DNA from 3 places in the Rhizobium sp. KNZ2-6A genome. Region 1 is predicted to be linked to each of the others. Evidence: predicted binding sites of a transcription regulator. Region 1 holds the regulator's gene; each other region holds the start of a gene.
The links. Region 1 encodes LexA, which represses DNA repair genes until DNA is damaged. Its sites were predicted from a motif close to TGTTCNNNNTGTGTTCNG; they were not measured.

Region 1 (10,601 bases):
GAAATTCGCCGCCTTCGGCGCGCTTTTGACGGTGACGGCCTACTACCTCATTTCGGGTTTTGGCGTATCCGCTGAGCGCGCTTTCATCATGATGGCGATCATGCTGGTGGCCGTGCTTTTCGATCGGCCGTCGCTCAGCCTTCGCAATGTCGCGCTATCTGCCATCGTCATCCTCATTCTGTCGCCGTCGCAGGTGCTGGGCCCAAGCTTTCAGATGTCCTATGCCGCGACGCTGGCGCTGGTCTCGGGCTATTCGCTATGGAAACGACGACGGCCTCGCGAAAACATCCTCTCGCGTGTCCGTCTGTTGAGCCCGCTGCTCTTCGTCTCGCGCTTCTTCGGTGGCGTGCTGTCGACCTCGTTCATCGGTGGCGCATCGACGGCCATCTTCTCGATCGAGCATTTTCACCGGCTGGCGACATATGGGCTTGCCGCCAACCTCGCGGCCATGCCGGTGGTCTCTTTCATTGTCATGCCGTTCGGCATGGCGGCAATGCTGCTCATGCCCTTCGGCCTGGACGGGCCACTCTGGAAAGTCACCGGCGAGGGACTGGAGCTCGTCATCCTGATCGCCAAAACCGTGGCTGGTTGGGGAGGCGACATCACCTTCGGCCGCCAACCCGGCTGGTTGATGCCGACCTTCATTGCCGGCTTCCTGATCATGACCATGTTGCGGAGCCGGCTTCGCCATCTGGGCCTGCTGTTGCTGCTTTCATCCACTGGCGTGGCTGCATTCGGCTCCGCCGTGCCGAAGCCGGATCTGATGATTTCCGAGGACGGTGTTCTGGTTGCGCTGCGGCAGGACGATATACTCGCCACAAATCGCGAAAGGCCGCAGGCCTTCATTTTCGAACAATGGCAGAAGGCGCTGGTCGCAACCGAACACCAGCCTCCCATTATTCTCCCCAGTGACAGCCGGCTTCCGCAGATCAACAAGACGACCGATCGCCGTAGGCGATTAAGCAGCGAAGAACAGAAAGCGGTCCGCAAGGCAATGGAAGAGGCGCTGGATCGGACGATGCAAGGAAGTTTCGCCTGTCAGAAGGGCGCGTGGTGCGTGGCGATGCTCGATAATGGCGCCATGTTGGTCACCATCGAAAATGCTGCCTATCTGCCGCCGGCTTGCGATACCGCGCAAATCGTCGTCACATCGATCCGGCTGCGGCTCGATCATTGCCGCTCCGGCGCAATGCTCATAACCGGCGCAACATTGCGGCGAACTGGCTCTCTCGAAATGACCCTCGGCGCAGATACGCCAACCGTTTCGACGGCATTCAAAAACCCGCAGCGACCATGGACGCGGCATCGAACTTACGATTGGCGCGCAGACAAGTTCGCCACGCCAATCACGCTGAAATCACCGGTCAGTGATAACGCCGAATAAGGCCGACGAGCTTCCCTTGGACCTTGACGCGATCCGGCCCGAAGATACGGGTTTCATAGGCTGGGTTGGCGGCTTCCAGCGCGATGGAGGCGCCCTTGCGGCGGAAGCGCTTCAGCGTCGCCTCTTCGTCGTCGACGAGCGCAACGACGATATCGCCGGGATTGGCCGTCGTCGAATTGCGGATGATGACCGTGTCGCCATCGAAAATTCCGGCGTCGATCATCGAATCGCCCCTGACCTCCAGTGCATAATGCTCGCCGGAGCCGAGCATATCGGCGGGAACGGTAATGTCATGCGTATTGTTCTGAATGGCGGAAATCGGAACGCCGGCGGCGATGCGCCCCATGACCGGTACCGATACCGAACTGTTCTGGTCGTCGTTGGCAACTTTCGCCGGGGCGGGCGGCGCGACCGGCTGAGATTTGCCGAGACTGCCCTCGATAACGCTCGGCGAAAAGCCACGACGCGGCTGCAGGCTCGAATTATAGGCCTCCGGCAGCTTGATGACTTCGAGCGCTCGCGCCCTGTTCGGCAAGCGGCGAATGAAGCCTCGTTCCTCGAGCGCCGTGATCAGACGGTGAATGCCGGATTTTGATGCCAGATCCAGTGCGTCCTTCATTTCGTCGAAAGATGGCGGGACACCGGACTCTTTCATCCGCTCGTGAATGAAGAGAAGCAGTTCCTGCTGCTTGCGAGTCAACATCGTCTTGGAACCCCAAATCAAGAAAATCGTCGTGAAACAAATCCAGAACGGACACTATATGTTCCATATGTGTTCCGCAAGTGCTTAAATTTCAGTAAAGCTTCGCCGGGCCGATCAAATAATTGCCGTCATCGAATGGATCGCTTGAAATTCCTCGGGAATTATATCCGCGCTAATTCAGCGATAAATATGAGAAATGCCGCTTTGTTCGCTTTATGGACGCTTCACCTCTATCCTGTTCACTTCAAGTGCGGATAAAGACGACGGTTGTCACCTAAGCCGGCTACAGTTGAGAATCAGCGCGTTCCCGTTGTCAGGGTGCATCCGACTCACATTCTCTTGCGCCTTCACAGCTTGGCTTTCGTCTTGAATTGAGCATTGTATGGGCGCAAATCTGCTCTCGCAGGCAAACAAGGGAGGACCATGACTTTGTCGCCGCATCCGCTTGATCATCTCGTGCTGCCGACCGTCAACATCGCTCTGGCGCGCGAGCGCCTGGGCAAGCTGGGCTTCACGGTGGCTCCGGATGCCCGCCATCCTTTCGGCACGGAAAATGCCTGCGTCTTCCTTGCCGACAAGACCTATCTCGAACCTTTGGGCGTAGCATCGCAGGAACAATGCGAGACGAGCATTGCCGACGGCAATGTCTTCGTTGCGCGCGACCAGGCCTATCGCTTCCGCGTCGCCGAGGATGGATTTTCGGCCCTGGTTTTCGGCACGGAGGATGCCGTTAGCGATGACGAGCGTTTCAATGCGGCCGCGATCTCGGCTGGGCGCATGCTGGATTTCTCCCGGCCGATGAAGATGCCGGATGGAACGGAAACCACGGCCGGTTTTCGTCTCGCATTTGCGGCCGATCTGCGCGCGCCGGATTTCCTGGCCTTCTGCTGCCAGCGCATCAATCCGCTGCCGGCCGATCGCAGCGCGCTCGAGCGTCACGAAAACGGCGTGACCGGCATCGCGCGGGTGGCGCTTTCCGCGCTGAAACCAGCGGCGTATCGCACCTTCTTCGAAGAGATCGTTGGCGGCCCGCGGGTCTCGGAACACTCCTTCGGCCTGACGATCAAGGCAGCCAATGTCGATGTGGAAGTTTTGACGCCGGAAGGAATGGAAGCATTCTACGATTTGCCTGTTCACACCAGCGATCCCGGGCTGAGAGCACGCGCAATCCTTTTCAAAACGCGCGATCTTTCCGTGACATCGTCGCATTTCACTGCTAACGGCGTCACCTACACGCGTAAGAACAATCGTATACTGGCAAGGCTGGCGCCCGGACAGGGCGCATTATTCGCCTTCGAGGAGATAGCATGAGCACGAATTCCGAAGTCACCGTCGGCGAGGGTGCCTCCAAGGTCCTCTTTTCCAATACCGCCAAGCTGTCGCTGATTGCCGGCCCCTGCCAGATGGAGAGCCGCGACCATGCTTTCATGGTCGCCGGAGTTCTGAAGGAGCTCTGTGGTAAGCTCGGCATCGGCCTTGTCTACAAATCCTCCTATGACAAGGCGAACCGGACCTCTCTGTCAGGCAAGCGCGGCATCGGCTTGGAAAAATCCATGGAAGTCTTTGCCGACCTCAAGAAGGAATATGGCTTTCCGGTTTTGACTGACATTCACACGGAAGAGCAGTGCGCTGTCGTCGCCAAGACGGTCGATATCCTGCAGATCCCGGCTTTCCTGTCGCGCCAGACCGATCTCCTGGTTGCAGCCGCCAAGACCGGCCGTGTCGTCAACGTCAAGAAGGGTCAGTTCCTCGCGCCGTGGGATATGAAGAACGTGCTTGCCAAGCTCAATGAGAGCGGCAATCCGAATATTCTTCTGTGCGAGCGCGGTGCCTCCTTCGGCTATAACACGCTGGTTTCGGATATGCGCTCGCTACCGATCATGGCGGCCATGGGCGCGCCTGTCATCTTCGATGCGACCCATTCCGTACAGCAGCCCGGCGGGCAGGGCGGTTCTACCGGCGGCGACCGTCGATTCGTCGAGACGCTGGCGCGCGCCGCAGTCGCTGTCGGCGTCGCGGGTGTTTTTGTCGAGACGCATGAGGACCCGGACAATGCGCCCTCGGATGGCCCGAACATGGTCTATCTGAAGGATATGCCGCGGCTTTTGGAGAAGCTGCTGGCCTTTGACGCCGTGGCCAAGGCCTAAGAAATATCAGGCATTCAACAGGCTGACATGAATTTGCTTTACGCGGCCTGCAGGAGTGCCAAATCGGGGCGCGGATCGGCATTGAAATTTCCGTGCCTTCGATTAAGACGATTTAAATCGATTTATAAACCAGCGAGCAGGAAGCTATCATGACCGCAATCACCGACATTATCGCCCGCGAGATTCTCGACAGTCGTGGCAATCCGACCGTCGAAGTCGATGTCTACCTCGAAGACGGCAGCATGGGCCGCGCGGCGGTTCCGTCGGGCGCGTCGACCGGCGCGCATGAGGCCGTCGAGCTTCGCGATGGCGGCAAGCGCTATCATGGCAAGGGTGTTGAGAAGGCCGTCGAAGCCGTCAATTCGGAAATCTTCGATGCCATCGGTGGCATGGATGCCGAAAACCAGATCCAGCTCGACAACATCATGATCGAACTGGACGGCACGCCGAACAAGTCGCGCCTGGGCGCCAACGCCATCCTCGGCGTCTCGCTCGCTGTTGCCAAGGCCGCCGCCCAGAGCGCCAACCTGCCGCTCTACCGCTATGTCGGCGGCGCCCATGCCCGCCTCCTGCCGGTCCCGATGATGAACATCATCAACGGCGGCGCCCACGCCGATAACCCGATCGACTTCCAGGAATTCATGATCCTGCCGGTCGGCGCTGAATCCATCCGCGATGCCGTGCGCATGGGCTCGGAGATCTTCCACGTCCTCAAGAAGGAACTGGCATCGCAGGGCCACAACACCAATGTCGGTGACGAAGGCGGCTTTGCACCGGGCCTCTCCAGCGCCCCGGCAGCTCTCGACTTCATCATGAAGTCCATCGAAAAGGCCGGCTACAAGCCGGGCGAGGAAATAGCTCTCGGCCTCGATTGCGCCTCGACTGAATTCTTCAAGGACGGCAAGTACGTGCTCGAAGGCGAGGGCCGCACGCTGGAATCCGGCGCGATGGCCGAATATCTGGCCGAACTGGCCGCCAAGTACCCGATCGTTTCGATCGAAGACGGCATGGCTGAAGACGACTGGGAAGGCTGGAAGACGCTGACCGACCTGATCGGCAAGAAGACCCAGCTCGTCGGCGACGACCTGTTCGTCACCAACTCCGCTCGCCTGCGCGACGGTATCCGCATGGGCGTTGCCAACTCGATCCTCGTCAAGGTCAACCAGATCGGCTCGCTGACCGAGACCCTCGATGCCGTCGAGACCGCGCACAAGGCCAACTACACGGCCGTCATGTCGCACCGCTCGGGCGAAACGGAAGATTCCACCATTGCCGATCTGGCGGTTGCCACCAACTGCGGCCAGATCAAGACCGGCTCGCTGTCGCGTTCCGACCGTCTGGCCAAGTACAACCAGCTCATCCGCATCGAAGAAGCGCTCGGCCCGCAGGCAAAGTATGCCGGCCGCTCCATCCTTCGTGGCTGATATCTGATCCGCGGGATCCGCTTGGATCTGCGACCAGATTATTCGCTGAAATCGAACCGCGCCTTCGGGCGCGGTTTTTTGTTGGCCCGCGCAGTTAGAGTCAACGGACGGTTAATCTCTGCCGGTTAAATTAGCTCTAGGTGTTTGATTTGATGTGATCTTGTCCGAAGCGGTATTGGCTTCGGAGCGGGATTGCCTAAAGCCAGAGCGTTCGAGCGAGTATGTGGACAAAGTATCATAAGAAGAGAAAGTTCGGGCGCTTCATTCTTCCCGCCATCACCATCGCCTTCGTGAGCTATTTCGGTTATCATTGCATCCATGGCGATTACGGTCTTAAGGCGACCGAAGTATTCGAGCAGCGCCGCGTCGACCGCGCCAAGGAATTGGCGGATCTGGTCACCAAGCGCGAGCACCTTGAAAAGGAGGTCACGCTCCTGAGTGATGGCTCCCTGGACAAGGATATGCTCGATCAATATGCGCGCTATCAGTTGACCTATTCCAAGGCGAACGAGATCGTCATTTTCAACAAATAGCCACAATTAACCGAATTTCGGTTAATCAAGTTTTCGCAAGTTATATCAATAACTTGCGAAGAATATGAGCCATGCAATTATAGCATTGCTGTGGCGGACAATCTTGCCTATGTTACGCCTCACCACAAAAACGAGGCTACTCACACAGGGAGGGTTGAATGGCGCCGCGAAAAAACGCGACCGTTTCCAGCCGTAAGACAGCATCAAGGCCTGCCAAGGAAACCAATGGCGGCCCGATCGCAGATTTCGATCGCGATGCGGAGCTCAAGGCTTATCGTGAGATGCTCCTGATCCGCCGCTTCGAAGAAAAGGCCGGCCAGCTTTACGGCATGGGCTTCATCGGCGGCTTCTGTCACCTTTATATCGGCCAGGAAGCTGTCGTCGTCGGCATGCAGCTGGCGCTGAAGGATGGCGACCAGGTCATTACCGGCTATCGCGACCACGGCCATATGCTGGCAACCGGTATGAGCGCGCGCGGCGTCATGGCTGAACTCACCGGACGCCAGGGCGGCTATTCCCGAGGGAAGGGCGGCTCCATGCACATGTTCTCCAAGGAAAAGAATTTCTACGGCGGCCACGGCATCGTCGGCGCCCAGGTGTCGCTCGGCACCGGCCTCGGCTTTGCCAACTGGTATCGCGGCAATGACAATGTCAGCGTCGCTTATTTCGGCGATGGCGCCGCCAACCAGGGCCAGGTCTACGAAAGCTTCAACATGGCGCAGCTCTGGAAGCTGCCGGTGATTTTCGTGATCGAAAACAACCGTTACGCCATGGGCACGTCGACCGCTCGCGCCACGGCGCAGGCAGACTTCTCCAAGCGCGGTGCATCCTTCGGCATTCCTGGCCTCCAGGTTGATGGCATGGACGTACGCGCCGTCAAGGCCGCGGCTGACGAAGCCGTTGCGCATTGCCGCTCCGGCAAGGGCCCGATCATCCTGGAAATGCTGACCTACCGTTATCGCGGCCACTCCATGTCCGACCCGGCCAAATACCGTTCCAAGGACGAAGTGCAGAAGATGCGCTCCGAGCACGACCCGATCGAACAGGTCCGTATCCGCCTTCTCGAAAAGGGCTGGGCGAGCGAAGACGATCTGAAGGATATCGACAAGGATGTCCGCGACATCGTCGCAGACAGCGCCGATTTCGCCCAGAACGATCCGGAGCCGGATGCATCCGAGCTCTACACCGACATTCTGCTCTAAATCGGGGAGGGACGATCCATGCCCATCGATATTCTCATGCCCGCCCTTTCTCCGACGATGGAAGAGGGTACCCTTTCGAAATGGCTCAAGCAGGAAGGCGACAAGGTCGTTTCCGGTGACGTCATTGCCGAAATCGAAACCGACAAGGCCACCATGGAAGTGGAAGCCGTTGACGAAGGCACAATCGGCAAGCTGCTGATCGACGCCGGCACCGAAGGCGTCAAGGTCAACACCAAGATCGCCATCCTTCTGCAGGACGGTGAATCCGCCGATGCCATTTCGTCCGCAAAGGCTGCACCCGCCGCCGAGCCGGCAAAGACCGAAGCTCCTGCCGCCGCTCCGGCGCCTGCTGCTGCACCCGTTCCGGCCCAGCCGAAGGTTGCCGCAGCCGCTGATCCGGAAGTTCCGGCCGGCACGGAAATGGTATCGATGACGGTGCGTGAAGCGCTGCGCGACGCAATGGCCGAAGAAATGCGCGCCAATGCAGACGTCTTCGTCATGGGCGAAGAAGTTGCGGAATACCAGGGCGCCTACAAGGTAACCCAGGGCCTGCTTCAGGAATTCGGCGCACGTCGCGTGATCGACACCCCGATCACCGAGCATGGCTTTGCCGGTATCGGCGTCGGTGCTGCGATGGCCGGCCTTCGCCCGATCGTCGAGTTCATGACCTTCAACTTCGCCATGCAGGCGATCGACCAGATCATCAACTCCGCCGCCAAGACGCTCTACATGTCCGGCGGCCAGATGGGCGCTCCGATCGTCTTCCGCGGCCCGAACGGTGCGGCAGCCCGCGTCGGCGCTCAGCACAGTCAGGATTATGCAGCCTGGTACAGCCATATTCCGGGCCTCAAGGTCGTCATGCCCTACACGGCAGCCGACGCCAAGGGCCTGCTCAAGGCTGCGATCCGCGATCCGAACCCGGTCATCTTCCTTGAGAACGAAATCCTCTACGGCCAGCATTTCGATGTGCCGAAGCTCGATAATTTCGTGCTGCCGATCGGCAAGGCCCGCATCCATCGTCCGGGCAAGGACGTCACGGTCGTCTCCTTCGGCATCGGCATGACCTATGCCACCAAGGCTGTCGCCGAGCTGGAAGCCCAGGGCATCGATGTCGAACTCATCGACCTGCGCACCATCCGCCCGATGGATCTGCCGACGATCATCGAATCGGTCAAGAAGACCGGCCGTCTGGTCACCGTCGAGGAAGGCTATCCGCAGTCCTCCGTCGGCACGGAAATCGCCACCCGCGTCATGCAGCAGGCTTTCGATTATCTCGATGCGCCGATCCTGACGGTCGCCGGCAAGGACGTGCCCATGCCTTACGCCGCCAACCTCGAAAAGCTGGCGCTTCCAAGCGTCGCCGAAGTGGTCGATGCGGTGAAGGCCGTTTGCTACAAATAAGGGGAGGGCTCATCGATGCCTATCAACATCACTATGCCTGCCCTCTCGCCGACCATGGAAGAGGGTAACCTCGCCAAGTGGCTCGTCAAGGAAGGCGACAAGATCAAGTCCGGCGACGTGCTCGCCGAGATCGAGACTGACAAGGCAACGATGGAAGTCGAGGCCGTCGATGAAGGCACCGTCGCCAAGATCGTCGTTCCTGCCGGCACCGAAGGCGTGAAGGTCAATGCCCTGATCGCCGTGCTCGCCGCCGATGGCGAGGATGTCGCGGCTGCAGCATCAGGCGCTGGTGCCGCTGCTGCTCCGGCAGCCAAGGAAGCTCCGAAGGCGGAAGCTGCGGCTGCTCCGGCTCCGGCAAGCGTTTCGGCTCCTGCTGCTGCACCTGCAGCCGTTGCATCGGCTCCGGCCGCAAATGACGGTCATCGCACCTTCGCTTCGCCGCTCGCACGCCGCCTTGCCAAGGAAGCCGGCATCGATGTGACAGCTGTTTCCGGCACAGGCCCGCATGGCCGCGTCATCAAGAAGGACGTCGAAGCTGCCGTTTCCGGCGGCACCGCCAAGGCTGCTCCTGCAGCAGCACCGGCTGCACAGCCGGCCGCCGCTGCTGCTCCGGCCGCTGCGAAGGGCATGTCCGACGACGCCGTGCTCAAGCTGTTCGAGCAGGGTTCCTACGAGCTCGTGCCGCATGACGGCATGCGCAAGACGATTGCAAAGCGCCTGCAGGAATCGAAGCAGACGATCCCGCACTTCTACGTTTCGGTCGATTGCGAACTAGACGCGCTGCTGGCGCTCCGCACGCAACTCAACGATTCCGCTCCGAAGTCGAAGGACGGCGTTCCGGCCTACAAGCTCTCGGTCAACGACATGGTCATCAAGGCCCTGGCACTGGCACTGCGCGATGTTCCGGATGCCAATGTCTCCTGGACTGACAGCGCGATGGTCAAGCACAAGCATGCCGATGTCGGCGTTGCCGTCTCCATTCCCGGCGGCCTGATCACCCCGATCATCCGCAGCGCCGAGCAGAAGACGCTCTCCACCATCTCCAACGAGATGAAGGACTACGGCAAGCGCGCCAAGGAGCGCAAGCTGAAGCCCGAGGAGTATCAGGGCGGCACCACCGCCGTGTCGAACATGGGCATGATGGGCGTGAAGAACTTCGCCGCCGTCGTTAACCCGCCGCATGCGACCATCCTGGCCGTCGGCGCGGGCGAACAGCGCGTCATCGTCAAGAAGGGCGAGATGGTGATTGCCAACGTGATGACCGTCACGCTGTCGACCGACCACCGCGCCGTCGACGGTGCGCTCGGCGCCGAGCTCCTGGCAGCCTTCAAGGGCTACATCGAAAACCCGATGGGGATGCTCGTCTGAGCCTTACTGCGACACGGAGGCATGAATGACCAAGACTGTTCTGTGTTACGGCGACTCGCTGACATGGGGCTACAGCGCCGAGACGGTCGGCCGTCATGCCTATGAAGATCGGTGGCCGAGCGTGCTGCAAAAGGCGCTCGGCAGCCAGGTCCGCGTCATCCCGGAAGGGTTGAACGGCCGCACCACTGCTTTCGACGATCATTTGGCCGATTGCGACCGTAACGGCGCGAGGATCCTGCCGACGATCCTGCAAAGCCACAATCCGCTCGATCTCGTCGTCATCATGCTCGGCACCAATGACATGAAGCCGGTTGTCGCCGGTTCGGCTTTCGCCGCTCTGCAGGGCATCAGCCGGTTGGTCCAGCTCGTGCGCAATCATGCGTGGGGGTTCGACTATGAGGTGCCCGATATCCTCATCGTCGCTCCGCCGGCAATCACC
Region 2 (10,601 bases), on a different contig from region 1:
CGACGACTTTCAGCTCCTCGGTCGTCATCGGCTTCGGATGCGAAACGTCGAAGCGCAGGCGCTCGGGCGCAACTAGCGAACCCTTTTGAGCGACGTGGGTGCCGAGCACTTCACGAAGCGCTTCGTGCAGCAGATGGGTCGCGGAATGGTTGGCGCGCAGGCGCGAGCGCCTTGCATGATCGACCGTCAGCACCGCGGCATCGCCGACCTTGATCGTGCCTTCCGAGACTTCGGCGACGTGAACGAAAAGTCCCTCGCCCTTCTTCTGGGTATCACCCACCGTCAGCTTGCCGTTGTCGCTGGAGACAGCACCGGTATCACCCATCTGACCACCGGATTCGCCGTAGAATGGCGTCTGGTTGACGACGATCTGCACCTTGTCGCCGGCAAAGGCGCTATCGACGGCAACGCCGTCCCTGACGATTGCCTGGATCACGCCTTCGGCAGATTCCGTATCATAGCCGAGGAATTCCGTCGCACCGAATTTTTCCTTGAGCTCGAACCAGATGGTCTCGGTTGCCTTGTCGCCGGAACCGGTCCAATGCGAACGCGCTTCGGCCTTCTGCCGCTCCATGGCATCGGTGAAGCTAGAAATATCGACGCCGATGCCGCGGGCGCGCAGCGCATCCTGCGTCAGGTCAAGCGGGAAACCATAGGTGTCGTAGAGCTTAAAGGCGGTTTCGCCGTCCAGGCTGTCGCCCTTGTGCAGGTCCGAGGTCGCATCGTTGAGCAGCGACAGGCCGCGTTCCAGCGTCTTGCGGAAACGGGTCTCTTCAAGCTTCAGCGTTTCTGAGGTCAGCGCCTCGGCGCGCACCAGTTCCGGATAGGCGCGGCCCATCTGCTGGATCAGCGCCGGCAGCAGCTTCCACATCAACGGATCTCTCGCGCCGAGCAGCTGCGCGTGGCGCATGGCGCGACGCATGATGCGACGAAGCACGTAGCCGCGGCCTTCGTTCGATGGCAGCACGCCATCAGCGATCAGGAAGGCGGAGGAGCGCAGGTGATCGGCGATGACGCGATGGCTAGCGCGATGCTCGCCCTCCGCCTTGACGCCAGTTGCCTCTTCCGAGGCTTCGATCAGCGCGCGGAACAGGTCGATATCATAATTGTCATGCTTGCCCTGCAGCACGGCGGCAACGCGCTCGAGACCCATGCCGGTGTCGATCGACGGACGCGGCAGGTCAACGCGCTGTTCCTTGGTGATCTGCTCGAACTGCATGAAGACGAGATTCCAGATCTCGATGAAACGGTCGCCGTCTTCTTCGGGAGAGCCGGGAGGGCCGCCCCAGATATGATCGCCATGGTCGTAGAAGATTTCCGAGCAGGGACCGCACGGGCCGGTATCGCCCATCGCCCAGAAATTGTCGCTGGTGGCGATGCGGATGATCTTGTCGTCGGAAAGACCGGCGATCTTCTTCCAGAGATTATAGGCGTCGTCATCGGTGTGATAGACCGTGACCAGCAGGCGCTTGGCATCGAGGCCGAATTCCTTGGTGATCAGGTTCCAGGCAAGCTCGATGGCGCGCTCCTTGAAATAGTCGCCAAAGGAGAAATTGCCGAGCATCTCGAAGAAGGTGTGGTGGCGCGCGGTGTAGCCGACATTGTCGAGGTCGTTGTGCTTGCCGCCGGCGCGAACGCATTTCTGCGCCGTGGACGCCGTCGTATAGGGACGCTGCTCCAAGCCGGTGAACACGTTCTTGAACTGCACCATGCCGGCATTGGTAAACATCAATGTCGGATCGTTGCGCGGCACCAGCGGGCTCGACGGCACGATCTCGTGACCGTTTTTCTTAAAATAGTCGAGGAAGGTCGACCGGATTTCATTCACACCGCTCATATGGGGCCCTTCAGTCCTGCGCTCAGCAACTTGCGTCAAAGTCAGTGGCTTTTATCGTTCGCTCCCGGCGCTGTCCAGCCGCACGAACAAAACCGGCCGCACATCCCTTGGACAATACGGCCGGTTTCGAATTTTAGTCTCACATCAAGCCCGGGATTGCTCCCGGAAATCTTTATTCTCCAGAGGATTCGCCATCGTCGGCATCGGGACCGCCATTCTGCAGGAAGCGATCGGCGATCAGGCCGGCATTCTGGCGCAGCGACAATTCGATTTCGCGCGAGAGATCCGGATTGTCGCGCAGGAAGATTTTCGCGTTCTCGCGGCCCTGGCCAAGGCGCTGGCTGTTATAGGAGAACCAGGCACCCGACTTCTCGACGATGCCGGCCTTGACGCCGAGATCGACCAGCTCGCCCGTCTTGGAAACGCCTTCGCCATACATGATGTCGAACTCCACCTGCTTGAAGGGAGGCGCCATTTTGTTCTTGACGACCTTCACGCGGGTCTGGTTGCCTATCACCTCTTCGCGCTCCTTGACGGCGCCGATGCGGCGGATATCGAGGCGAACCGAGGCATAGAACTTCAGCGCATTACCGCCGGTCGTCGTCTCCGGCGAGCCGAACATGACACCGATCTTCATGCGGATCTGGTTGATGAAGATTACCATGGTCTTGGACTTCGAGATCGAAGCCGTGAGCTTGCGCAGCGCCTGGCTCATCAGTCGGGCCTGCAGACCGGGAAGGCTGTCACCCATCTCGCCCTCGATTTCGGCGCGCGGCGTCAATGCCGCAACGGAGTCGACGACGAGAACATCGACGGCGCCGGAGCGAACCAGCGTGTCGGTGATTTCAAGCGCCTGCTCGCCGGTATCGGGCTGCGAGATCAGCAGGTTCTGCAGGTCGACGCCGAGCTTGCGGGCATAGACCGGATCGAGCGCATGTTCCGCATCCACGAAAGCGCAGATGCCGCCCTTCTTCTGGGCCTCTGCGATGGTCTGCAGCGCCAGCGTCGTCTTACCCGAGCTTTCCGGCCCGTAGATTTCGATGATGCGCCCCTTCGGCAAGCCGCCAATGCCAAGCGCAATATCGAGGCTCAGAGAGCCGGTGGAAACCGTTTCGATTTCGACCACATTCTCGTTAGAGCCGAGCTTCATGATCGAGCCCTTGCCGAACGACCGCTCAATTTGAGAGAGTGCCGCTTCAAGTGCCTTGCTTTTATCCACCGATTTGTCCTCTACAAGCCGCAAAGAATTCTGAGACATCCGATCCACCTTTAGGTTATTGAAGCCGCTCTAGCAATGTCGCCGCCGATGAGAATTCTGTACTCTATTTGTTCTCTTATCGCAAGGGCACAACAAGCGATTGAAAGAAAAAGGTAAAATGAATTCCGTTCTATTTTTGTTTTCTTCTTTCTTCCCAGGCACTTGCATGGCCGGAACGGTGAATTGCGAGATGTTATCGATCCGTCCGATTCGTCCTTTCGACCGCTGAGGAAAACCATATGGCGAAGAAGATTCTCGTTCTCGGCGGTGCCCATATCGACCGGCGCGGCCGCATCTTCGGCGAGACGGCACCCGGCGCCAGCAACCCCGGCGCATGGTTCGAAGAGCCCGGCGGCGGCGGCTTCAATGCGGCACGAAATCTCGCCCGCCTGGGCTTTAACGTGCGGCTCATCTCGCCACGCGGCGGCGATCCCTCGGGCGAAATGGTGGCAGAAGCGGCAAACCATGCCGGCATCGACGACCGGCCCTTCGTTTTCCTCGATCGCAAGACGCCGAGCTATACGGCGATCCTCGAACGCGACGGCAATCTGGTCATCGCGCTTGCCGACATGGAACTCTACAAGCTGTTCGTCCCAAGACGTCTGGCGATTCGCGCCGTTCGCGACGCCTTTGAAGAGACCGATCTCGTTCTCTGCGACGCCAATCTGCCGGCCGAAACGTTAGCCGCGATCGCGGCAAGAGCGGCCGTCTGCGGCAACCCCGTCGCGGCCATCGCGATCTCGCCGGCGAAAGTCGTGCGGCTGAAGCCAAGCCTTGCCGGCATCGATCATCTGTTCCTCAACGAAGCCGAAGCCGCCGCGCTGACCGAAAGCCGGCCGGAAGATCCGCTCGAATGGGTAAGCGGATTGCGCGCCCTCGGCCTGCGCAATGGCGTCATCACCCGCGGCAGGCGGCCGCTGATCGCATTTTCCCCCGATCTCGTCGTCAGCCTGCAGCCGCCCGTCGTCGACGACGTCGCCGATGTCACCGGGGCGGGAGACTCGCTCGCTTCGGGCGTTCTATCGGCCCTGCTTGCCGGACATGATCTCGCAGAGGCAATCCGCCACGGTGCGGCCGCCGCCGCGATCACCGTGCAATCGCCCTTCGCCACCGCCGAAAATCTCTCTCCAGAGCTTTTGAAGACGATGTTGGCCCTTGTTCCCAAGGCCGAAATTCTGTCATGAAGCCTGCTCAAAACGCGTATACTGTTTCAGTGAATTGGAAACGACAATGACCCAGCCTATCTCGCCACTGCTTCCGATCTCCTATTCGAAGGAAGTTGCCGCCGCCAAGCTGCGCGGCGCCCCGCTCGTGGCACTGGAATCGACCATCATCACTCACGGCATGCCCTATCCCGGCAATATCGAGATGGCCCGCAGCGTCGAAGCAATCATCCGGCAGGAAGGCGCAGTTCCGGCAACCATCGCCGTCATCCACGGCACACTGCATATCGGTCTTGAGCCGGAAGAGCTGGAAACCCTTGCCAAGACGGAAGGCGCGATGAAGGTCTCGCGCGCCGACATCGCTTTTGCGATCGCCGAGCGCCGCACCGGCGCGACCACCGTCGCCGCCACCATGATCGCCGCTGCCCGCGCCGGCATCAAGGTATTCGCGACCGGCGGCATCGGCGGCGTGCATCGCGGCGCGGAGGAAAGCTTCGACATCTCGGCCGATCTTGAAGAGCTCTCCCGTACCGGCGTCATCGTCGTCTGCGCCGGCGCCAAGGCGATCCTCGATATTCCGAAGACGCTGGAAGTATTGGAAACGCGCGGCGTTCCGGTGGTAACCTACGACAGCACCGAATTCCCGGCCTTCTGGTCGCGCTCTTCCGGCCTGGCAAGCCCGCTGACACTGAACAGCCCCGCTGCCATCGCCAATTTCCAGTCGACGCGCGAGCAGCTCGGCATTGATGGCGGCATGCTGATCGCCAACCCGGTTCCGGAAGCGGACGAAATTCCGCGCGAGGAAATGGAAATCTATATCGAGCGCGCCCTCGACAGCGCCGAGCGCGACGAGATCACCGGCAAGGCCGTCACGCCCTATCTGCTCAGCACCATCTTCGACATCACCGAAGGCCGCAGCCTCAAGACCAACATCGCGCTTGTCGAAAACAATGCGCGTCTGGCCGCCGAAATCGCCGTCGCTCTGGCAGAATAATCAGAGCTGCAATAAATATAAAGAACGGCCGGGCGCTTCAAAAGATCGTCCGGCCTTTCTTGTTTCAGGTCAGCGAGAACAGGCCCAGCGCGGCGCGCAATTCGGCAAGCGTCGCCTCCGTCCGCTCCCTCGCCTTTCTTGTCCCTTCGCGCACGACTTCCATGACATAGTCCGGCTCGGCGGCAAAGCGTGCACGACGCTCACGGATCGGAGCCAGCAGCGCCTGAAGGATATCCTCAAGATGTCTCTTCAGGGTGACGTCACCGAGACCGCCACGGCGATAATGCGCCTTCATGTCGTCGACCAACTGCCGATCCTCACAGAAGGCATCCAGATAGGTAAAGACGACGTTTCCCTCGACCCTGCCGGGATCGCCGACACGAAGGTGATCCGGATCGGTATACATGCGCCGCACCGCATCGCTTATTTCATTCGGCGATGCCGAAAGCGGGATGGCGTTGCCCTGGGATTTGCTCATCTTCGCCTTGCCGTCGACACCTGGCAGGCGCCCCACGCTCGGCACCATCGCCGTGGCTTCCGTGAGAACGTCGCGCCCGATCTGCCGGTTGAGGCGGCGAACGATCTCGTTGGTCTGTTCGATCAAAGGCGCCTGATCCTCGCCGACCGGAACGACCGTCGCCTTGAAGGCGGTGATATCGGCCGCCTGTGCCACGGGATAGCAGAGAAAACCGGCCGGCACGTCGCGTTCGAAGCCGCGCAGCTGGATTTCCGTCTTGATCGTCGGATTGCGCTCCAGACGGCTGACCGTGACGAAATTCAGATAAAGCAGCGTCAGCTCCGCCAGCGCCGGCAAGGCAGATTGAACGCAGATGGTCGTCAGCGCCGGATCGATGCCGACGGCAAGATAATCGATGGCAACTTCGAGAACGTTGCGCCGGACCTTGCCGGGATCATGGGCATTGTCGGTCAGCGCCTGCGTATCCGCCAGCAGCAGGAATTGCCGATGGCTGTGTTGAAGCGCGACGCGGCTTTTCAGCGAGCCGACGTAATGGCCGAGATGGAGTGGACCTGTGGTCCGATCCCCCGTCAGGATGACGGGGCGGGTATCGGTGGGGGAATGCATTTCGTTGCTCCGCAAAAGGAGCCGCCGCAATCGGGAAGGGAAAACGGAAATGGACCATGCCTGCCGGATCACGGCGGCAGGGTCGATTTCAAGACATGACGACTGCCGCTCCTAGAAGGAGCGCCACCACAAACGGCAGATGGGCTTGGCAAGATCGATCATGCGCGGGGTGATAGCATCTTTGCGCTGCAATCGGCAACAGCCGCTTCTCGTTTAGTTCTTGTCCAGCGTCTCGCGCACGACGACGGCAAGCTGCTTCAGCGAGAACGGCTTCGGCAGGAAGCCGAACTGCGCATCCGCCGGCAGATTGCGGGCAAAGGCATCCTCGGCATAGCCTGAGACGAAGATGAACTTCATGTCCGGATATTTCTTCCGCAGTTCCCGCAGCAGCGACGGTCCGTCCATCTCAGGCATGACGACGTCTGACACGACAACATCGACCTGGCCATCGAGCTCGTCCATGATGTCGAGCGCCTCGACGCCGGAGCCGGCCTCGTAGACGGTATAGCCGCGCGTCTCGAGCATGCGCTTGCCGCCGCGCCGCACCGCCTCCTCGTCCTCGACCAGCAGCACGACAGCGGACTTGCCCGTAAGATCGGCCGGTTCTTCCGGCGGAGCCACGATGCCGACGCTCTGATCCATGGCCGCGACATCGCGGCTTTCCGGCGCCTTTGCATCTGTTACGGCCGGCATTTCGACGACATGGCGCGGCAGGAAGATGCGGAAAGTCGTTCCCTTGCCCACTTCCGATTCCGGCTGGATATAGCCGCCGGACTGCTTGATGATGCCGTAGACCATCGCAAGGCCGAGGCCGGTGCCCTTGCCCACTTCCTTCGTCGTGAAGAAGGGCTCGAAAATCTTGTCCATGATCTCGGGCGCGATACCGGTGCCGGTATCGCTGACCTCGATGAGCACCATGTCTTCATGCGGCAGATAGGGGTAATTGAAGGCGCTGACATCGGCCGCGAGCAGATTGCGGGTGCGTAGCGTCAGCTGGCCGCCGCCGGGCATGGCATCGCGGGCGTTGACGCAAAGATTGATAATCACCTGCTCGAACTGCGAGAGATCGGTTTTGACAGGCCAGAGATCGCGGCCGTAATCGACATCCAGCTTGACATGCGTGCCGGACAGCAGCCGATCCACCAGCATGCGCAAGTCGCCGATTACGTCGGTGAGGTTCAGCACCGTTGGCCGCATGGTCTGCTTGCGCGAGAAAGCGAGCAACTGCCGCACCAGCACCGCCGCCCGATTGGCGTTGCGCTTGATTTCCATCAGATCCGCGAAGCTCGCATCCGAAGGCCGTGCCTGCAGCAGCAGATGGTCGGACGACAAAAGGATCGCGGTCAGCACATTGTTGAAGTCGTGCGCGATGCCGCCTGCGAGCGTACCGACGGCATTGAGCTTCTGCGTCTGCGCCATCTGCGTCTCGAGCGCCTTCTGCTCGGTCACCTCGACGGCATAGACGATAGCGGCCTCTTCCGGCGCCTCGTCGGTCTGGTCGATCACCGCATTGATATAGAAGCGGAAATGCCGTGCCTCGTCCTTCGGATTGCGGGAGTCGATCGGCGGAATGTCGCCCTGCCGGTCCTTGGCGGCCGCCAGCGCCTGCTGCAGCTGTGCCCGGTCGCTTTCGTTGACGACGCTCTCCAGGGCGGCGCCACGCTCGATATCGTCGCGCGATACCAGATCCGAGAAAAGCTTCAGGAACGGCGCATTCGTCCGCAGGATGCGACCGTTGCCATCGACGGAAGCGATCGCCATCGGCGTATTGTTGAAGAAGCGGCTGAAACGCATGGCGGCAGCCGAAGCGGATTGCTCCGTGTCGGCACCATTCTGCCGGGTCAGGACGATGGTGCGGCTCTCGCCTGGAGCACCATCGCGCATCGACGTGACGCTGTGAACGATCTGCACCGGCAGGCTCTGGCCGTTGGCGCGACGCAGATCGAGATCGAGCGTCACCGTCTTCTTCAAGCCGGGCTCCGCCTGAACGGACTGGATCAGCGCCAGCCCCTCGCCGGCCACCAGATCGCCAATCGTCATCGAGCCGGGAACGAACTTGGTGAGGTCAAAGCCCAGCCATTCCGCAAGCGTCGCATTGAGATAGAAGATTTCGCCCTTGCGGCCGGCGGAGAAGAAACCGGCCGGCGCGTGATCGAGATAATCGATCGCGTTCTGCAATTCCTTGAAGAAGCGTTCCTGATCGTCGCGCTCGGAGGTGATGTCGGTGATCTGCCAAATATGCAGCGCTTTGTTGCTATCCTGCTCCGGCGGCAGCACCCGTGCTTTCAGGCGATACCAATGGGCTCCCTGGCCGATCCCGTTGAAGGGACCGAGCGGCTTCAGCAACCGGAACTCCTCCGATCCCTCCTTGCCGTCGCGCAGACCATTGGCGAGACGATACAAAGCCTCGTTGGATTCACGGTTTCGCGACAGCAGCATCTCCAGCGACTGTACTTCCGTCGCCTTGGCGGCGCCAGTCAGCCGGCCATAGGCGGCGTTGGCGTAGACGATGCGTCCCTTCTCGTCGGTAATCAGCGTCCCGTCCGGATGGCTGTTGAGAAACGACCGCGCCAGGCTGTCGGACTGCGGCTGCGGCATCACCTCGACGAAGCCGATGATCGAGGAAACGAGGAAGAAGATGCCGACCATGGCAAGAATGCCGAGACCGCCGAGAACCGCTTCATTGTCGAGCTGGCTCTTGAAGACGACGAAGGCCGCGGCAGCGGCCACGAGAACGAGCGCCAGCAGGATGATGCGCAGCACGGTTCCAGAACGAACCCCGCGATCCACCAGCGGCACGCTATACTCGTCGGACGGACGCTGCTTCGTCATAAACCCCTCGTCTCCGCCGTTCTCCTCGCGACATGTCATACACGTTAAGGATCGCCGGAGTCGGACCTTTCGAATCTTCTTTATCAATTTGCGTCATCGGCAAAAAGCTTTGCCGAGCCAGAAAGGCTTGAATTCACAGGCAATAGAGCACAAGAGGTATCAATCGCATCTTGTCTCCGCCGCGATCCTGCTCATATGATCGCCGCATAGGAAGGCCAAGTTCAAGGCATCTACCCGCCGTAGCTGCATAATAGGCCGCGACGTCGGGGAAAAATACGGGAGTATCTCGACATGTTGGACGACATCGCCGGAGCCTATGGCAGCCGTTTCCTCCTTGCAGCCGGTGGGGTCGGCATCGCCCTGATCGTGCTGATCGCCATTCTCTGGGTCTTGCGCAATCGAGCGCCTTCTCCCTTCGTGCGCGGCGGCAAGAACCGCCAGCCGCGTCTGCAGGTGCTGGACGCCGCCGCCGTCGATGCCCGCCGCCGTCTCGTGCTCGTCAGGCGCGACGGTATTGAACATCTGATCATGATCGGCGGTCCGACCGATATCGTCATCGAGTCCGGCATCTCCGATCCAGCGCGCGCGGGCGTGGCCGCGACACCGGTCGAAATCCCCCCGGCATATGAAAGCCGGCAGCAACAGCCGGGAAAGGCTGCCGAGCTCGATACCCCTCCCGCAGCGCCTCCACAGCGTCTGCAATCCACCGGGGACAGGATCGAAGCCTATCTGCGCTCCGAAACGCCCGTTGGCCCGGTTTTGGAGCCGGCGCCGACGCCGCGCGTGGCTGCCGAACGTCCCCAACTAGCCGCTGTCAGTCCGCCGCAACCAGCTCCCCAAACCGCTCCGACCATCAGCGAATCCGAGGTCGCCGACATACTGGACGCCGCCCGCCATGTCGTCCTGCCGCAGCAACAGCCGGCTCCCGTTCGCCCAGTGCCCGTCGAGCCTGTCGCCGCAGCTCCGCGCCCCGTTGAGCCCGGCAACGATTTCCAGCGCATACTCGAAGCCGAAATGTCGAAAAATCTGACTGCCGAGCGGATCATTCCCAATGCACCGGCGCCACGGCAGGTGCAACAGCAGCCCGCTCCATCGCCGGCACCAAGCCCGGCGCAGAGGGTCGAGCCCGAACTTGCGCCGCCGCTGACTGGTGCCGACAGTGCCCTCCAGCAGGAAGTGGCGCGCATCTTCGGCGAAATGAGCGTCAGCCGCGACAAATAATGCGCGGCGTGAAATGCCGGAAACGAAAAAGCACGAGAAACGGATTCCTCGTGCTTTTATTTAGTACCCAGTCGAGCCGACAGCTCGATCATTCGTCGCGATAAACCTTTTCCCGGCGCTCGTGGCGTTCCTGCGCCTCGATGGACAGCGTCGCGATCGGACGCGCGTCCAGGCGCTTCAGGCCGATCGGCTCGCCGGTCTCTTCACAATAG
Region 3 (10,601 bases), on a different contig from region 1:
ACCGTTGTCAGCAGGTAGCCGCCGATCTGGCAGATACGCAATGCCTTGCCGCGACAGCGCTGCGAATGCAGCAGACGGCTACCCGCCCAGCCCTCGAAGAACAGGAAGGCGCTAATGATGATAATCCACTCGGAATCGCCGAAATCCGTCAGCATTTTGCCGAAGAAGTGAAGGGGCGGCGAAAGGTTCTTGATGGTGGCCCCGACAGGCCAATCGAACAGAAGCGCCGAGAGAAGCACGATATTGGCTGTCAGGAAAAGGCAGATTTTCCAGTGAGACGGTGCAAGTGCCGCATCGCTTCGCCGCCAACGCCTATCGAGAGACGTCAAGATCGCCTGCATCTTCATCGCCCATTTTGATTTCCAATCAATTGGACGACTAGCAGGCTCCTGTAACAGTATTTTTAAGATCGCCGGTATCGGTCGATTCGAAGCCTCTCGCTCCTCAATCAAAAATACCCGCGCTGCGTTGCAGAGCGGGTTTCGTGTTTCACGTGAAATATATCATGCGATCTATCTGGCTTATGCCGAGAGGGCCTTGAATTCGGCCAGGATGGCGTCGCCCATTTCGGCGGTGCCGACCTGACGGCTGCCGGCCGACATGATGTCGCCGGTGCGGATGCCGCTGTCGAGCACGTTGGCGATCGCCTTTTCCAGCGCATCGGCTTCGGTAACCATGCCGAAGGAGTAGCGCAGGCACATGGCGAAGGAGGCGATCATGGCGATCGGGTTGGCGATGCCCTTGCCGGCGATATCGGGCGCCGAGCCGTGCACCGGCTCGTAAAGCGCCTTGCGCTTGCCGGTCTTGGCATCGGGCGCGCCGAGCGAAGCGGACGGCAGCATGCCGAGCGAGCCGGTCAGCATGGCCGCGACGTCGGACAGCATGTCGCCGAACAGGTTGTCTGTAACGATGACGTCGAACTGCTTCGGCTGGCGAACGAGCTGCATGCCGCCGGCATCGGCCAGCATATGCTCGAGCTGCACGTCGGAATATTTTTCCTTATGCGTCGCGGTGACGACCTGGTTCCAGAGCACGCCCGACTTCATGACGTTGCGCTTTTCCATCGAGCAGACGCGGTTGTTGCGGGTACGTGCCAGTTCGAAGGCGACGCCGGCAATGCGCTCGATCTCGTAGGTGTCGTAGACCTGGGTATCGATGCCGCGCTTCTGGCCGTTGCCGAGGTCGATGATTTCCTTCGGTTCGCCGAAATAGACGCCGCCGGTCAGTTCGCGGATGATGAGGATATCGAGGCCGTCGACCAGCTCCGGCTTCAGCGAAGAAGCAGACGCCAGCGCCGGATAGCAGATGGCCGGGCGCAGGTTGGCGAACAGCTGCAGATCTTTGCGCAGGCGCAGCAGGCCGGCTTCCGGGCGTACTTCATAAGGGACCGCATCCCACTTCGGGCCGCCGACGGCGCCGAAGAGCACGGCGTCGGCCGCCATCGCCTTTGCCATATCGGCTTCGGAGATCGCCGCGCCATGCGCATCATAGGCGCACCCGCCGACAAGGCCTTCGTCGGTAACGAAACCGGCGTTCTTCGCCTCGTTCATATAGGCGATGATCTTGCGAACTTCGCCCATGGCTTCGGGGCCGATGCCGTCGCCCGGCAGCAGGAAAAGATTGCGAACTGTCATGGGAAAGCCTCCGCGAAAGAAAAAGTTGCGCGTTTTTAGACCTGCAAATGCGGCTTTTCAAGCGAGGAAGGGGCCGAAACGGTACGGTTTTCGGGCTTTTGAGAGCAGCCACCCGCCCTCGCCCTTCGAGACGGCCCTTTGGGCCTCCTCAGGGTGAGGGCTAGCTCTTTCATCCTGCCGCAGTTCGTTTCGTCTTCATCCTGAGCCTATCGAAAGGATCGGAGGCTACCCTCGTCCTTCGAGGCTTCGCCTCCGGCTACGCACCTCATGATGAGGGCTTTCGGCTAGGCGCAAAAGATTAGCCCTCCTGGTGAGGAGGCCCAAAGGGCCGTCTCGAACCACGAGGGCGGGTGATTGATCCCCTTACTCGGCCAATCCGAGCGAGGCTAGATAAGCTGCCGATGCCGGGATCTTCGACTTGTCCTTGATCTCGATGATCAGGCGCGGATTGCTGCTAAGCTTGCCAAGGGCTGCAAAGACCGCGCGCCAGTGGATGCCGCCCTCGCCGAGGCTCCAGTGACGGTCGGCATAGCCGTCCGCGTCCTGCAGGTGGACATGCTGCAGGCGGTTGCCGGCGGCGTGGACGTAGTAGTCGACCGGCGGAGCGCCCGTATAGCCATGGGCATAATGGGCGTGGCCGGTATCGATCGACACGGCGACGGCGGGCGAATTGAAGCTGTCGGCAAGACCGACGCGGATATGGGGATCCTTGTCCTCGATATTCTCGATGACCATGGTGAGCCCGATGTCTTCGGCGCGCTTCACCGCATCCTTGAGCGTCAGATGCGTGTATTCGATGATCTTCTCGCGCTCGCCCTTGTTGTTGTCGAGGTTGTTGTAAGACCAGGACGTATAGGGGCTATGGATAACCATCTGCGTGGCGCCGATATTGGCGCAGACGTCAAGCGCCTGCAGCAGGCGCTTGGAGACGACGGCGCGGATATCCGGGTCCTGCGAGGCAATGACGAAGCCCCAGAACGGGCCATGGATGCCAAGGCGACCCTGGTGGCCAGCGAGCAGCTTTCGGGCACGCTCGGCCAGCGGAGCCCAGTCGCCATTGAGGATTTCAGCTTCGACGAAGCTCTGCAGTTCCAGGTCGCGCGGCTTTTCGAGCAACCAGTTGCGATGGATTTCGACGTCGTCAAGCGTCATGGCGGCGCCGACAATGGGAAGGGAGGTCATGGAGAGGCTCCATTGGAGAGGAATTCAGGGTGGGGAGAGAGGCCCGGAAAGGCCTCGGCACGCCTGTATGGACCCCCTTCTTGTCGATCATATTACAGCGGGTGGGAAAGATGATGTCCCGTTTCCTGAATTTGCGTTTCCCGCTTCTGGGGTGCCGCAACTGCGAGATAGTCCCCTCTCCCCGCTCGCGGGGAGAGGGTTAGGGTGAGGGGCTGTTTGCGAAGGCGAATTGCGCGGTCTTGTCGCTATTTGCGACGGGCGATCTGCAGAAACGGTGGAAGGTGCCTAGCCTACCGCTCTTCTTGTACAAAAACAAATCATAGGCCTCCACCAAGTCGATGGTCCGCGGCCCCTCACCCCAGCCCTCTCCCCGCAGGCGGGGAGAGGGGGCCTTTTCCGAAAAAAGCCGGGCAAAATGCCCGGCTTAGAAACGCTAGAGATAACGATGACCGATCAGGCGGCCCAGGGGCGCGATGCGGCGTTCGTCTTTTCGAAGCTGTCGATCGCCTTGGCCTTTTCCAGCGTCAGGCCGATATCGTCGAGGCCGTTCAGCAGGCAGTGGCGCTTGAATTCGTCGAGTTCGAACTTGAGCGAGCCGCCGTCCGGGCCGGTGATTTCGAGGTTTTCCAGATCGACCGTCAGAATGGCGTTGGAGCCGCGCGAGGCGTCGTCCATCAGCTTGTCGAGATCTTCCTGGCTGACCTTGATCGGCAGGATGCCGTTCTTGAAGCAGTTGTTGTAAAAGATGTCGGCGAAGCTTGTGGATATGATGCAGCGGATGCCGAAGTCGAGCAGCGCCCAGGGAGCGTGTTCGCGCGAGGAGCCGCAGCCGAAATTGTCGCCGGCGACGAGGATCTTGGCGTCCTGGTAGGCTGGCTTGTTCAGCACGAAATCTTCGTTCGGCGTGCCGTCTTCATTGTAGCGGGCTTCAGCGAAGAGCCCCTTGCCGAGACCCGTGCGCTTGATGGTCTTCAGATAATCCTTCGGGATGATCATGTCGGTATCGACATTGACGACCGGGAGGGGTGCCGCGACACCGGTCAACTTCACGAACTTGTCCATGGGGTCCTGCCTTCATTCTCGTCTAAGCACGAATTATCCTGCCAATAGAGCAAATCCGGCCCGAAATGAAGGAGAATCTTGGGAATGCCCTAAAATGCAGCGCCTTGGGTCGCATTCCATCCTTCGAGCACGTGTCCGAGCTTGGGCGAATGCGTTCGGCAGCCCACAAGGGGCCGCCCTCACCTGTTTCGACTTCAGAGGTCGATGATCGTGCCGCGACCGTCGTTCCAGATGCGCATTTCGCGCTGGCCGTTCGCCTTTGCCTTGGCATGCACCGGCGCCGGCTTCATGCGGAGCGAAATCGCACGGGCTGCCATGAGCACGGTCAGGATACCGCCGACGGCAAGCGTGACCGAAACGGTAAACAACGCCATGGCCGCAAACACGGTGATACCGGCAAGCGCGATGAACAGGGAACGGATATTCTGCATGGTCGAGACCTCTCTACATCAGGCAATGTGGTCCTCTTCCTTTCCCTCTGCAAGAGGAGCATGGCTTTTTGTTGACTTGCCCGGCGATCAAAAGCGCGGCAAAACAGCACAATGAGCCAGTCCGCGAGCCAAAACTCCCCTGCCCGTCCCGCCCGCCTGCGCCGTTCGGTCTTAAGCGTTCCCGCCAGCAACCGCCGCGCGCTGGACAAGCTTTCGAGCCTCGATTGCGACGCCGTCATCTTCGATCTCGAGGATTCGGTTTCGCCGGAAAAGAAGGCCGAGGCGCGGGAGAATTTGCGGGTCTTCTTCGCGGCCTCGCCGCTGCCGGGCAAGGAGCGGATCATCCGCATCAATGCGCTTTCCTCCAATTTCGGCGCCGACGACCTGGCGTTGGTTACGGAGTTGGGGCCGGATGCGGTGCTCTTGCCCAAGGTGGACGAGCCGCAGGATGTAACCGTTGTCAGCGACAGGCTCGCGGAAGCGGATGCGCCGGAAGACTTACGCATCTGGGCGATGATCGAGACGCCGCGCGGTATCCTGAATGCGGCCGCGATCGCCGAGGCCGGGCGCACGGCGGGCAGCCGGCTCGATTGCTTCGTCGTCGGCCTCAACGATCTCAGAAAGGAAACGGGTGTCCTGCCGCATCCCGGCCGCGCCTATCTCGTGCCCTGGCTGATGCAGGTAGTGCTTGCTGTCAGTGCCTATGGGCTCGAGGCCATCGACAGCGTCCTCAACGATTTCAAGGACGCGGCGGCGTTCGAGGCCGAATGCGGCCAGGGCCGCATCATGGGCTTTGCCGGCAAGATGCTGATCCATCCAAACCAGATCGAAGCGGCCAACCGGCATTTCGGGCTTGATGTAATAGCCATCGCCGAGGCTGAAGCCATCATATCAGCCTTTGCCGAGCCGGGTGCCGATGCTCTCAATGTCGTGAACCTGAACGGGCGGATGGTGGAGCGGCTGCACCTTGTCCAGGCGGAAAGACTGGTCCATAAAGCTCGCCTGATCGAGCAGCGCTCCATCGCCCTTCGACAGGCTCGGGGTGAGGGCTGATACGTTACGAAAGATGCTTTGATGAAACTCTATCGCTTCCTCACCGGTCCCGACGACGCGTCCTTCTGCCACAAGGTGACCGCGGCGCTGAACAAGGGCTGGGAGCTGTCGGGCTCGCCGACCTATGCCTTCAATGCCGCGACCGGCCAGATGCAGTGCGGTCAAGCCGTCCTCAAGAACGTGGCCGGCAAGGATTACGATCCGGAGATGAAGCTTTCGGAGCAGTAAGCGCCGGTTAAATCCTCAGCGAGGATCTCTCCCTCCCCGGCTCTCATCCGGTCGGGGCCGATATCAGCGATCCGTCGCCTCTTCGGCGCTTTCCTCGATACGCTCCATGTCCTCGTCGCTCAGGCCGAAATGGTGGCCGATCTCGTGGATGAGGACATGGGTGATGATATCGCCGAGGGTTTCCTCGTTCTCAGCCCAATAATCAATGATCGGCCGGCGGTAGAGGCGGATCTTGTTGGGCATATCGCCGGTTTGAGCGGTGTAGCGCTCCGATATGCCGCGACCCTCGAAGAGGCCGAGCAGGTCGAAGGGCGTTTCCAGCGCCATGTCCTCGAACACGTCGTCATCCGGGAAATCTTCGATGAGGATGATGAGGTTGCCGGTGAGCGAGCGAAATTCTTCCGGCAGGTGGCTATAGGCCTCCATTGCCAGAGATTCGAATGTGCTGATGGAGGGCGAGTGACGATCCCGCCAGTTTTCGCTCTGGTCAACGCGAGCCATGAATGCTTCCTTCCTTGGCTGGTCATATAGAGACTTTGCGAGGCTTTTACGAGAGCGGATTAGGGCGTGATACCGAAAAGTGTAAGAGCGGTTTTCGGACGACATCATGCTCTATTTATTTGATTTTAGGCCGAATTCAGATTTTGGGTCGAGTAGGCCTAAAACCATTCGGCCGCGGGCACAGGAATATTTTCTTATAAATTGGTGTTGACTCTTCTCCCGACCTCTGGAATCCATAAGAACATAACAGGAACATTACCGATCTGGAGTGAACGTCATGGCTGAGGCCGCCGTGGCGCGGGAAACGCTTTTTGCCCTGCGTGAAACCATTGCCAGACTGGAAGGCAGGCCGATCCCGGCGCTGGCAGCGGCGGCGCATGAGATGCTGGCGGCCAAGCCGGTCATGGGATCGGCAGGCATTGGAAAGCCTCTGCCTGCCCAACCCGGACCTGCTCAGGCTAAGCCTGCTCAGCCGTTTCTTGCGACCGACGTCGACGATCTCGACGTCGCTCTGCAAGGCGGTCTGCCGCTCGATGGGCTGACGGAAATCCGCTCGCTCGGCCTGCGCGATGCTGGGGCGGCGAGCGGCTTTACCCTTGCGCTTGCCGCGCGGCTGCATGCGCAAGCGTCAGGTACAGATGCGGCCACATCTCCGATCCTGTGGATCGGTGATACGGTCGCCACGATGGAGGCAGGTCTGCCCTATGCCATCGGCATCCGGAATTTCGGCCTGGAGCCCGAGGCTTTCCTGCAGGCTTCACCGCGCAAGCTGGAGGACGCGCTCTGGGTCGCGGAGGCGGCGCTTGGGAGTGCTGCCTTTGCTCTTGTCATTCTGGAAGTGCGCGGCAATCCGGCTCGTTTCGGCCTGACCGAAAGCCGGCGGCTGGCTTTGAGGGCCAAGGCGGCGGGGCGGCCCTTGTTTCTGTTGCGACAGGGAGGCGAGGAGGAGGTAAGCAGCGCCCTCTTCCGCTTTTCCGTCGAACCCGCGCCGGCGCTGGCGCGGCCCCTGCCGGACGGATCGGTGCTTGGCGGCAGCATCGGTCATCCGGCCTTTCGTCTGACCTTGGAAAAGAGCCGAAACCCGGCGCCTCTTTCCATAACCCTGGAGTGGAATGCCCATGACCGCCGCTTTGCCTCTATCCTCGACACTCAACGCCCTTCCCTTCCCGGCGAACACACAGCGCATTCTGGCGCTGACCTTTCCGCATCTGCCGACCGACCGCATCGCGCGCAAGCGCTGGGGCCTGTCCTGGCGTTCGACAGGCAGGCTTGAAGCGCCGCCGCTCGCCTGTGCCGGCAAGCTCAACAATGCCATGCGGCTCACCGCGCTCAACGAGCGTGCGGAGATGATCGGCCTGAAGCAGGGTCAGGGCGTGGCCGAGGCAAAGGCGATCTGTCCCGATCTCGATGTCGTCGAGGAGGATCCGGCCGCGGATCGCAAGCTTTTGGAAGCGATCGCCGACTGGTGCGACCGCTATACGCCGCTGGTGGCGATCGACGGCAAGGATGGTCTTTTTCTTGATATCACCGGTTGCGCCCATCTCTTCGGCGGTGAAGAGGCACTGCTCGAGGACATCTTGATCCGGATTTCCCGATTGGGGCTCGATGTGCGCGGCGCCATTTCCTCCGCGCCTGGCCTCTCCTGGGCGGTCGCTCGTTTCGACGAAAGCCGTGTCGTTCCTTCGGAAGCCATGGAAGAGGCCCTGGCGCCACTGCCCGTGGCGTCTCTGAGGCTTGGGGAAGAGACCATTGCCGCGTTGCAGAAGCTGGGATTGAAGCAGGTGGGCGACCTTCTGGCCGCGCCGCGTGCGCCGCTTGCCCGCCGTTTCGGCGCGCAGTTGATGTTGCGGCTCGATCAGGCCGCCGGCCTCGTCGAGGAGCCGATCTCGCCGCGTCGTCCGGTGGCGCAATTGTCGGCCGAGCGCCGGCTGGCCGAGCCGGTGCAGGCGGAAGCCGATATTCTCATGCTTGCCCGCCAGCTTGCCGAAACGCTGAAGCCGGGATTGGAGGCGCGTGGTGTCGGTGGCCGCTCCTTCGAGCTTTTGTTGTTCAGGGTGGATGGGGCAGTCTTCCGCATTGCCGCCGGCGCATCGCAGCCGCTGCGGGAGCCGAGCCGGATCGCAAGTCTGTTTACGGAGCGTTTTGGCGCCATTCATGACGATCTCGATGTCGGCTATGGTTTCGAGATCGTCCGTCTCAATGTTCTTCAACATGCGCCTTTCGACGCGATGCAAGGAGATTTCGTCGGAGAAGGCCGTCAGGACGGGTCGCTCGCCGCTTTTGTCGACCGGGTGACCGCGCGGCTGGGGCCGGATTGCCTGCAGGGGTTCGAGCTGCGGCAGAGCCATATTCCCGAGCGGGCGATACGGCCGGTGCCGGCCATGGATGTTCTTGCCGCTCGCAGACGGGCGGGTACCGACTATGTCGGCTACGGCTTTTCCCGGGGCGAGCGGCCGCTGCGGCTGTTTCGCATGCCGGAGCCGATCGAAGCCGTTGCCGCCGAAGTGCCCGATGGCCCGCCTCGGCAATTCCGCTGGCGGCGTGTCATGCATCGGGTCAACCGGGCCGAAGGGCCGGAGCGGCTTTCGGCGGAATGGTGGACCGAGGAAAGGCAAGAGCCTGCCCGCGATTATTTTCAGGTCGAGGATGACGAGGGCCATCGCTTCTGGCTGTTCCGCAAGGGGCTCTACGGCCAGACCGCAACGCCGCCGGACTGGTATATGCATGGGGTCTTCGCATGAACGCGCGCCCGAGCTTCCATGAACCCGTGCCTTTCTTCGAGATCGGGGTGAGAACGAACTTCTCCTTTCTCGAAGGCGCCTCGCATCCGGAAGAGATGGTGGCGCAGGCCGCCTTTCTGAGGCTTTCCGGATTTGGGATTGCCGACCGCAATTCGGTTGCCGGCGTGGTCAAGGGGCATGCGCATACCAAGGTTCTCCAGGCGAAATATGAAGACGTCATCAAGGAAAATCTTGTGCTTCGAGCCCAGGGGAAGCCGGAAAAGCCGTTCCTGAAGCCGGTTCGTTTCCAGCCCGGCGCCCGCCTGGTTTTTGCGGACGGCACGCCCGACATTCTTGCCTATCCGGAGAATCGCAAGGGCTGGGGGCATCTCTGCCGGCTGTTGAGCGCCGGCAATCTCAATGGCGAGAAAGGCGTCTGCATCCTCAACGAAAGCGACCTGATGGAATGGGGCGACGAGATGATGTTGGCGCTCATTCCCGATGCGGCAAGCGTCGAGACGTCGGAGGGGCAGGCAAAGCTTGAGGAATGCCTGAAGCGGCTATGGATGCGCTTTGGCAGGAAATTCCATATGGTCCTGTCGCCGGCCTATGACGGGCGGGATCGGCTGGTCTTTGCCACGCTCTCCATCATCGCGCAGCGCAACGGCGTGCGGCTGATCGCCAGCAATCAGCCGCTCTATCACGCAACCGAGCGCAAGCCGCTTGCCGATATCGTCGTTTCGATCCGCGAGCATGTGCCGATCGCCGAGGCCGGCTTCAAACTTGCCGCGAATGCCGAGCGCTTTATGAAGGACGCCGCCGAAATGGCGCGCCTTTTCCGGGATTATCCGAAGGCGATCGCCAATACGCAGAAATTTTTTAGCCGGCTGTCTTTTTCGCTGGATGAGCTGAAGCATAATTATCCCGACGAAAGCACTGACGGCGAGACCGTTGCGGAAACGCTGAAGCGGCTGACATGGGAGGGGGCGGCATGGCGTTATCCCGACAAGATACCTGAAGATGTCTCGATACAGATCAAGCATGAACTCGAACTCATTCGCGAGAAGAAATACGAGCCCTATTTCCTGACGGTGCGCCGGATCATGGAGTTTGCCCGCAGCAAGAATATCTTATGTCAGGGGCGTGGTTCGGCTGCTAATTCCGTGGTCTGCTATTGCCTTGGAATCACCGAGGTCAATCCGAAGATTACGACGCTTTTGTTCGAGCGCTTCATCTCGACGGAGCGTGAAGAGCCGCCTGACATCGATGTCGATTTCGAGCATGAGAAGCGTGAAGAGGTCATCCAGTTTATCTATGACCATTACCACATCGAACACGCCGGGCTGACGGCGGCGGTCACCAGCTATCGGGCGCGCTCGGCTGGCCGCGAAGTGGCGAAAGCCTTCGGCCTGTCCGAGGATGTGCAGTCTGCCCTTGCGAGTGGCGTCTGGGGCTGGTCGACGGAGGAATTGTCCGAGCGCGAGGCAAAGATTGCCGGCCTCGATCTCAAGGATAAGACGACACGCAACGTGCTTTCCTACGCTTCGACACTGATGGGTTTTCCGCGGCATCTGACCCAGCATGTCGGCGGTTTCGTCATCACTCGGGATCGGCTGGATGAAGTCGTGCCGATCATGCATACGGCGATGGATGATCGCTACATGATCGAGTGGAACAAGGACGATCTCGACAATCTCAACATATTGAAGATCGACGTGCTGGCGCTCGGCATGCTGACCTGTCTTGCCAAGGCTTTCGACCTGTTGCTGCTGCATTACGATGTGAAGAAG

Region 2: recA (recombinase RecA) is a predicted target of LexA. The motif match lies at 3,222-3,239, and genes of this name have one in related genera.
Region 3: ACPYOP_RS26135 (ImuA family protein) is a predicted target of LexA. The motif match lies at 6,329-6,346, and genes of this name have one in related genera.

Annotation. Positions count from the first base shown of each region.
Region 1 is NZ_JBNDIC010000052.1:2,778-13,378, forward strand. Features, by position in the region: gene ACPYOP_RS27000 (ComEC/Rec2 family competence protein) at 1-1,384, shown strand, start outside; gene lexA (transcriptional repressor LexA) at 1,365-2,087, opposite strand; gene ACPYOP_RS27010 (VOC family protein) at 2,511-3,398, shown strand; gene kdsA (3-deoxy-8-phosphooctulonate synthase) at 3,395-4,234, shown strand; gene eno (phosphopyruvate hydratase) at 4,384-5,658, shown strand; gene ACPYOP_RS27025 (FtsB family cell division protein) at 5,880-6,191, shown strand; gene pdhA (pyruvate dehydrogenase (acetyl-transferring) E1 component subunit alpha) at 6,350-7,393, shown strand; gene ACPYOP_RS27035 (pyruvate dehydrogenase complex E1 component subunit beta) at 7,412-8,794, shown strand; gene ACPYOP_RS27040 (pyruvate dehydrogenase complex dihydrolipoamide acetyltransferase) at 8,810-10,162, shown strand; gene ACPYOP_RS27045 (SGNH/GDSL hydrolase family protein) at 10,188-10,601, shown strand, end outside.
Region 2 is NZ_JBNDIC010000006.1:77,643-88,243, forward strand. Features, by position in the region: gene alaS (alanine--tRNA ligase) at 1-1,837, opposite strand, end outside; gene recA (recombinase RecA) at 2,010-3,095, opposite strand; gene ACPYOP_RS06560 (carbohydrate kinase family protein) at 3,335-4,279, shown strand; gene ACPYOP_RS06565 (pseudouridine-5'-phosphate glycosidase) at 4,326-5,252, shown strand; gene trpS (tryptophan--tRNA ligase) at 5,317-6,336, opposite strand; gene cckA (cell cycle histidine kinase CckA) at 6,550-9,207, opposite strand; gene ACPYOP_RS06580 (flagellar biosynthetic protein FliO) at 9,460-10,389, shown strand; gene dksA (RNA polymerase-binding protein DksA) at 10,478-10,601, opposite strand, start outside.
Region 3 is NZ_JBNDIC010000048.1:22,828-33,428, forward strand. Features, by position in the region: gene lpxE (lipid A 1-phosphatase LpxE) at 1-341, opposite strand, end outside; gene leuB (3-isopropylmalate dehydrogenase) at 522-1,634, opposite strand; gene ACPYOP_RS26105 (sugar phosphate isomerase/epimerase family protein) at 1,998-2,816, opposite strand; gene leuD (3-isopropylmalate dehydratase small subunit) at 3,270-3,878, opposite strand; gene ACPYOP_RS26115 (hypothetical protein) at 4,073-4,309, opposite strand; gene ACPYOP_RS26120 (HpcH/HpaI aldolase/citrate lyase family protein) at 4,421-5,362, shown strand; gene ACPYOP_RS26125 (DUF1737 domain-containing protein) at 5,384-5,590, shown strand; gene ACPYOP_RS26130 (metallopeptidase family protein) at 5,654-6,091, opposite strand; gene ACPYOP_RS26135 (ImuA family protein) at 6,369-7,364, shown strand; gene ACPYOP_RS26140 (Y-family DNA polymerase) at 7,405-8,832, shown strand; gene ACPYOP_RS26145 (error-prone DNA polymerase) at 8,829-10,601, shown strand, end outside.